Linked DNA regions of Candidatus Kuenenia stuttgartiensis. The protein of the gene in region 2 binds, or shares a complex with, the protein of the main gene of each other region. Links are inferred from orthologs where the notes say so. Each region holds a gene or a part of one and is shown on either strand. Other genes may lie near its edges.

Region 1 (3,495 bases), 700 kb from region 2 along the record:
AGTTCCCAAAACTTTTTTAACTGCCTCATAGCCGCCTTTTTTAATATAGGGCGCAATATCGTCAGGATCGATAATACCGCAGTTTTCTAAAACAATCTTATGCTGTTTCTGCCGAAAATCTTCTCTTCTGTCTGGCTTACTTGAATCTTCGATGATGAATTTTTCATCAATTGCGCCCTGATTAAGGAGGGGATCCAATATCTTGTCTAAATCTTTTTTATGAACGTTTCCCATCATCAGATGGTTGCCATCGGGATAAAAAACTTCCAGGATTGGTTCTTTAAAACACATTCCATTGCATGATGTGTGGCTTAAAGAAACATCGGGATTGTTTTCAATTTTTGAGGCTAATTCTCCATAGAGATCCTTAGCCCCTGCTGCTATGCCACAACTTCCTAAACCAATTACAAATCTTATGTGCTGATTATTCTTTTCCATATTTCTTTAGCGTCCCCCGCACTTTTGCTGATGAAAATCCACCAAATACATCTTCATTAATCATAATTACAGGGGCAAGAGAGCAACACCCTAGACAAGCCACCGTTTCCATGGAAAACGCTCCATCTTCCGTTGTTTGGTCAATATCAATGCCCAGTTGGTCTTTCATCGCTACAATGGTAATATCAGCGCCTTTCACATGGCAGGCGGTGCCTTTGCACACTTTAATGGCATTTCTCCCTTTGGGGGTTAATTTAAACTGTGCATAAAACGTGGCTACGCCATAGAGATGGGATTTTGTTATCTCCGACTCCTCACAAACCTGATCTAAAACATCAAGAGGAAGGTATCCATACTCTTCCTGAATCGACTGTAAAATGGGAATAGAAGCTTCTTTTGTATTGCCGCAGATTTCTAAATATTTTTTAACATTGGATTGGGACATTTTTGCACCATTATGCCTTTACAGGATGACAGGGAAGTTTGGTTTTGATCGATAAACTCTATTATTAAATCACAAAATTATAGAATTACAAGTGTTTTAAATTGTCTTGACAATTATGTCCCAATGTATTGACATTAATTGTTATCTTGATATAATTAAAAAGTTTTAGGATAGCGCAAACAAAATAATTCATCTTACCTATCTCCAATTCAATGGTACATTTTATTCCACAAGAAAAGATTGCGGAAATTCAGTTTGCCGCAGACATAGTTCAGATCATTTCAGAATACATTCAGTTAAAGCAAAGCGGAAAGGCGTTTATTGGCTTGTGTCCTTTCCATTCAGAAAAAACACCTTCTTTTTTTGTTAACCCGGATAAGAAACTTTTCAAGTGTTTTGGGTGTGGGGAAGGTGGTACCGTTTTTCAATTTGTCATGAAACAGGAAGGGATGGATTTTGTGGAGGCCGTGAAACTGGTAGCCTCAAAATCACGTGTCGACCTTACCCAAATATATGCGAAAGAAACGTCCCTTTCATCTTCAAAAAAGACGCATCTGTACGAAACAACCAGGTTTGCCGCAACCTTCTATCAGAAGATGTTGCTTGATGCAATGAAGGGGAAAAAGGCCAGAGACTATTTGTTGAAACGGAAGATAAATGACCACTCCATCAAAAACTTTTGCATTGGTTATGCTCCGGCAGAATGGGATTCGTTAGTAAAAATGTGCAAAGGGGGCAATGTTTCGATGTACCAGTTGCAACAGGCAGGATTAATTATACAAAAAAAGGAGCGCGATTCTTACTATGACCGTTTTCGGGACAGACTGATATTTCCAATACTGGATATAAGAAAGCAGGTGGTGGGTTTTGGAGGGCGGGCGCTGGATGATTCCCTCCCAAAATATTTAAACTCCCCGGAGACGGTTCTTTTTAACAAGAGTAATATATTGTACGGCATTGATATTGCGAAAAGTGCCATCTTAAAAAAACAAAAAGTAATTCTCATGGAAGGGTACACCGATGTAATAATGGCGCATCAGCATGGGATAGAATGGGCTGTGGCGGTTCTTGGGACTGCTATCTCAAAACAACATCTCAGGAGTTTGAGACAATATTGCAGTCGGGTAATACTCCTTTTAGACGCAGACAGTGCCGGCCAAAAATCTTCGGACAGAAACCTGGATATCTTTATCGAAGAAGAATTTGATGTAAAAATTGCCCAATTGCCGAAGGGATATGACCCATGTGATTTTTTGCTGGCGGAAGGTCCCGAAAAGTTCTTATCATATATTGATAGTGCAAAGGACTTTTTTCACTTTAAAATAGAATTTGCCGCAACTAAATGGGACATGTCCACCGTACATGGCAAGGCAAATGCTCTTAACAATGTGCTTGCTACAGCCATGAAGACGCCTGATGCTATAAAACGCAACCTGCTTATCAAATTAATTTCAGAAGAAATGTCTATCGATGAAGCAGCCTTGTGGTCACATATAAAAAATGTTAAAAGGCCTCTTTCTGTTCCTGCCAACAACAATAACCAGAAAACAAAGCAGAGGCTGGATGCTTCTTCTATGGCTGAACGGGAAATTTTATATTTGATGTTATCTTGCAACAGCCTTATACCACGGATAATAAACGAAAAGATTCCGGAAGAGTTTGATAACAAAGATTTCCTTGAGATAGCGGGAAGAATAGTAGAAATATATCAGAAAAACAAGGCCGTCAAAGAAGAAGATGTACTGCATTCAATTGGCGAAGCGCGGCTGAATAAGTTGCTGGTTGACATTGTTACCACCCGGGAATTTCAAGACATGACCGATTACAGAGATAGATTGGAGGCATGTATTCTTTTCTTCAAAAGACGAAACAGAAGAAAGGATATTCATATTACAAAGAAAAAGATGCTGGAAACTGCACGGTCTTCTCATAAAGAAGAAGATATTGTTATGCTGCTGGAAGAATATCATAAAAAGAGCAGAAATATTCACGCGTTAAAAAATAAACCCTAGTATCTCGTTTCTGTAAAATGCATACACCAAACAATGTCATTGCAAAGAGTGGTACGGCGAAGCAATCTCTTGTTTCTCAAAAGACTTAAGAGTGCTTTCATGGCGCTTGCAATGAGGGTATGGGTAAACATTTTGCCGAAGCGATATACGAGCGTCATTTTTAATTGCATTAAAATTATGAAATAAAGTTTAAGTGGGCAGGCTAAATGAATATTTCCCCGCTTTATTTTATAGGATGAGATGAATAGTATAGGGAGGTCTAATCTCTGAATGGAAAACTTGAATCAAAAAATCAAACTACTTACGCAAAAGGGTAAAGAAAAAGGGTATTTAACCTACGAAGAACTCAACGATATGTTGCCTGATGATGCAGAGATTCCACCAGGAAAAATAGACGATATATTGATGATGCTGGACGAACTGGGAATCGATCTGATTGACGAGGCGGATATTGAAGGTCGTGAAGTTGTTGATTCTGAAGAAGCAGAACATTATTCGGAAAGCGAATTCGGATTTGGCGAGGTTTCCACTGTTACGGAGAAGATAGATGATCCCGTTCGGATGTATTTAACCCAGATGGGAGAGATTCCACTTCTTACG
Region 2 (3,981 bases):
GAGTAAGGAATGGCAAGCCTTAATAAAGTATTTCTTATGGGAAACCTTACGAGAGATCCTGAACTGAGATATACCGCAGGAGGGTTGGCAGTGGCAAGTTTTGCGATAGCTGTGAGTAGCAAATGGACGTCCAAAACCGGGGAACAAAAGGACGAAGTTTGTTTTGTAGATGTCAGTATGTTTGGCAGGAGAGCTGAAGTTATTGGCGAATACTTCAGCAAGGGAAGCCCTATCTTTATCGAAGGCCGCTTGCAATTTAATCAGTGGGAAACAAAAGAAGGACAAAAGCGTAGTACATTGCGTGTAGTTGCGGATAATTTTCAGTTCATTGGCGGCGGTGCAGGCAAACGGCCAAAAGACGATTTGGGGCAATCACTGGATAGCGCAAATTCAGATACGACGTCTGAAAATATGGTTTCGGACATCAATGGTGAAGAGATACCGTTTTGATGTAAACGTAGACATTTTTTATAAGAAGGTTAAATACTATGACAAGAAAAATATTTAATAAAACAAGCAAATGCAGATTTTGCAGAATGGGGGTCGAGGAGGTTGATTATAAGGACATCCAAAATTTACAGAAACTTGCAACTACCCGGGGGAAACTTTTTTCAAGAAAACGGTCGGGGAATTGTGCCCGGCATCAACGTTCTGTTAAAATGTCCATTAAAAGAGCAAGGTTTATGGCTTTGCTTCCATACGTAACTTAGGAGGTTATTTTTCCATGGAATTATTATTGACAAAAAATATTGACACGCTTGGCAGGATCGGTGATGTTGTTAAAGTAAAAAAAGGGTATGCGAGGAATTATCTGTTGCCCAGGGGAATGGCCACTTACGTTACCGAAGGGAATTTGAAGCAACTGGAGAAGGCAAAAAAGAAAATTGAAATACAACTGAAAGAAGAATGCGAAAGATTGCGGGAAATTTTGGAGACTATTTCCAACGCCGTTTGCAGGATTCCTGCAAAGGTGAATGAAGAAGGAAGGTTGTTTGGTTCCGTTACGTCTGTTCATATAGCCGATGTGCTGAAGAAACAGGGGATACCAATTGATGTGGATATGATTAAACTGGAAAATCCTGTAAAGGAATGCGGCGAATATGATGTTGCGGTTGTATTAAGCGCTGAAATGAAGACAACATGTAAAGTGCAAGTGGTGAATGAAGAAGAGGATGTTGTCTGATTTTTAAAGGGACAAATATATGGCAGTAGAATCGGTGCTTGAACGTACGCTGCCTCAAAGTCTGGACGCCGAAATGAGTGTTATTGGCGCCATGTTGCTTGACAATGAGGTTATAAATGTAGTTGTGCCAATATTGAATAAGCAAAGTTTTTATAAAACGGCGCACCAGAGCATATACCAGGCCATAATAGATTTGTATGATAAGGGGCAGGCCATTGATTTGGTTTTGTTGCGGGAAGAATTAAAGAAGCGTTCCTTACTTGAGAATGTTGGCGGAGCAGAGTATTTGGTGGAACTTGAGGAAGCGGTTCCAACTATTGGGAATGTAGAATATTATGCGAATATAGTACGGGAAAATGCCATAAAAAGAAATCTCATTGAAGTTGCCGCAAATATTCAAAAACAGGCATTTGAAGGTGCCGTTGATACCGGCTTTTTACTTGATTCCTCTGAGAGGGCGATCTTTGAGATTACGCAGAAAAAATTTAACGCATCGTCCATTAAATTAAATGAAATACTGAAAGAAACCTTTAGCCGTATTGAGAATCTGCATGACAGGGAAAGCAGGTTAACGGGGTTATCTACCGGATTTTACGATTTCGATGACCTTACCTGCGGATTGCAGCCTTCCGAACTTGTTATTGTTGCCGCAAGGCCCAGCATGGGGAAAACAAGTTTTGTTATGAATATTATCGAACATATTGGGGTGGTAGAAAAAAAACCGGCGGCAATATTTTCTATGGAAATGTCTGCCCAGCAGTTGGCGCAAAATATGCTTTGTTCTCACTCAAAGATCGATGCGCATAAACTAAGAAAAGGATTTCTGGAAGATGATGATAGATTATGGAGTGCACTTTCAAATGGGTTAGGGTCTCTTTCCGAAGCGCCTATTTTTATTGAAGATACACCGGGGCTGACAGTATTGGAAGTGCGTGCAAAGGCAAGGAGATTAAAAGCTCAATACGATATTCAACTAATTGCGGTAGATTATTTGCAATTGATGGAATCGCCTCGTGGAGAAAATCGCCAGCAGGAGATTTCTATAATTTCCAGGGGTTTAAAATCTCTTGCCAGAGAACTGGCAATACCGGTAATTGCGGTATCCCAGTTGAACAGGTCTGTGGAGTCTAGGGAGGGGCACAGACCAAGGATGTCAGATCTTCGTGAATCAGGATCGATTGAACAGGATGCGGATGTTATTGCTTTGTTACACAGAGAAGATTATTTTAATCCCGAAAAAAAGGATGGTACCGCAGAACTGATTATAGCAAAACAGCGGAATGGGCCTACAGGAACGATAAAATTGACTTTTCTCTCACATTGTATGCGTTTTGAAAATTTCTCGTCTTCAGGAATCGAATGAAACCGGACAAGGTTTTATTAACTACCGCTAAGACAATTGTGGCACTTGTTTTGGTCTTGTGTTTTGTAAATGTTAAGGTTTCTTGCGATGAAAATCTGGATAAAAACACGCATATTCTAAAAAAAATTGAAGTCAGAGGAAACAAAAGGATTAGTGATGCTGCAATAAGAAGCATCATTCGGTCGAAGGAAGGTGACGTGTATGACCCTAACCTAGTAAGTCAGGATGTGGATGCTATTTGGTCACTGGGGTTCTTTGAAAACATAGAGGTTGAAATAGAAGAGACAGCCGATGGGTTAAACCTGATTTTCCTTGTCTCTGAACGTGCAGTAATTGACAAGATCCTGTTTTCGGGTAATAAAAAGATTAAATCCAAAAAATTGGCAAAAGAAATTGGGATAAGAGAGGGAGACGTATTAAAGCATCATCTGCTGAAGTTGGATGAAGATAAAATACGGGATTTATATAAGAAAAAATGTTTTTCCAGAATGCAGGTACATGCGGAGTCCAAGGTGGTAAATGGAGAAACAACGGTTATCTTTAATATAGAAGAAGGTCCCCGTATACGTATTGCCGATATTGATTTTAAGGGTAATACCAGTTATAAACCCAGAAAACTCCTTAAGCAAATGGAAACCCGCAAGAAGAGATTCCCGAAAATAATGTTTCCCGGAAGATTTGAACAAGATGTATTTGCATCTGATATGGTTAAAATCAAAGAGTTTTACATGAATAATGGATGGCTGGATGTTGATGTTGGATGGGAGATAACATATGAAAACGATGACAGTGAGATGTACATTACCATACACGTAAAAGAAGGGGAAAGATATTATGTAGATACATTAGAAATAAGTGGTACAACAATATTTACCGCAGATGAATTGAAAGCTGCATTAAAATTGAAGGAAGGCGCCCCTTTCTCTTTAGACGCGGTGGAAAAGGATACATATCAAATCCGGCTTGCTTATGGTGCGCAGGGATATCTTGCAACTAGTGTTAATGAAAAACACATATTTGCTGCTGATGAAACTAAAGTAAAGGTGTTTTTTGATATTGAGGAGCGTGACAGGTACTATATAGACAAAGTAAAGATTATCGGAAACGATAAGACAAGGGACAATGTTATTCGCAGGCAGCTAACCTTTAATCCGGGTGAACGGTTAAATGTCGAAAAAATACGTGATAGCCAGAGACGATTGGCAAACACGGGGTATTTTGATATGGATTCTGGAATGCCTGCGGGAATTAGTTTTGAACAAGGCTCTGTGCCAAACAAGAAAAATTTAATAGTTGAAGTAAGAGAAGGAAGGACCGGCATGCTAAGGTTTGGCGGAGGGTATGGGGCAAATGTCGGCGCTTTTGGCGATATTTCATATACAGATAGAAATTTTGATGTTCTTGATTTTCCAAAGGGCTGGAATGATTTTCTGAG

The links. Proteins that work in one complex are often made in the same cells at the same time.
Region 1: the proteins of dnaB (region 2) and dnaG are in contact, whole or in part, in a crystal structure (PDB 2R6A), measured with the Geobacillus stearothermophilus proteins. The link is inferred for Candidatus Kuenenia stuttgartiensis from one-to-one orthologs. Residues at the interface, in WP_033016901.1 of Geobacillus stearothermophilus: Ser13, Glu15, Ala16, Gln18, Glu91, Leu92, Asp94, Ala95, Val96, Pro97, Thr98, Ala99, Ala100, Asn101, Tyr104, Tyr105, Ile108; in WP_049624496.1 of Geobacillus stearothermophilus: Lys456, Leu457, Leu458, Pro459, Ala460, Asn463, Ala464, Leu467, Leu535, Leu536, Ile537, Ala538, Gln544, Glu545, Asp548, Tyr549, His552.

Annotation. Positions count from the first base shown.
Region 1 is NZ_LT934425.1:2,560,184-2,563,678, forward strand. The notes cover bases 589-3,495. They hold dnaG (DNA primase), read left to right. Parts: upstream 589-1,095; coding sequence 1,096-2,895; downstream 2,896-3,495. Other genes in these bases: nuoE (NADH-quinone oxidoreductase subunit NuoE), read right to left, coding at 589-883; rpoD (RNA polymerase sigma factor RpoD), read left to right, coding at 3,166-3,495. In the rest of the region: NADH-quinone oxidoreductase subunit NuoF, read right to left, coding at 1-438; more of nuoE, read right to left, coding at 425-588. UniProt on the Escherichia coli protein: RNA polymerase that catalyzes the synthesis of short RNA molecules used as primers for DNA polymerase during DNA replication.
Region 2 is NZ_LT934425.1:3,255,630-3,259,610, forward strand. Bases 571-3,374 are described here. They hold dnaB (replicative DNA helicase), read left to right. Parts: upstream 571-1,202; coding sequence 1,203-2,546; downstream 2,547-3,374. Other genes in these bases: rpsR (30S ribosomal protein S18), read left to right, coding at 571-710; rplI (50S ribosomal protein L9), read left to right, coding at 725-1,183; bamA (outer membrane protein assembly factor BamA), read left to right, coding at 2,543-3,374. In the rest of the region: KSMBR1_RS15180 (single-stranded DNA-binding protein), read left to right, coding at 10-450; more of rpsR, read left to right, coding at 489-570; more of bamA, read left to right, coding at 3,375-3,981. UniProt on the Escherichia coli protein: The main replicative DNA helicase, it participates in initiation and elongation during chromosome replication. Travels ahead of the DNA replisome, separating dsDNA into templates for DNA synthesis.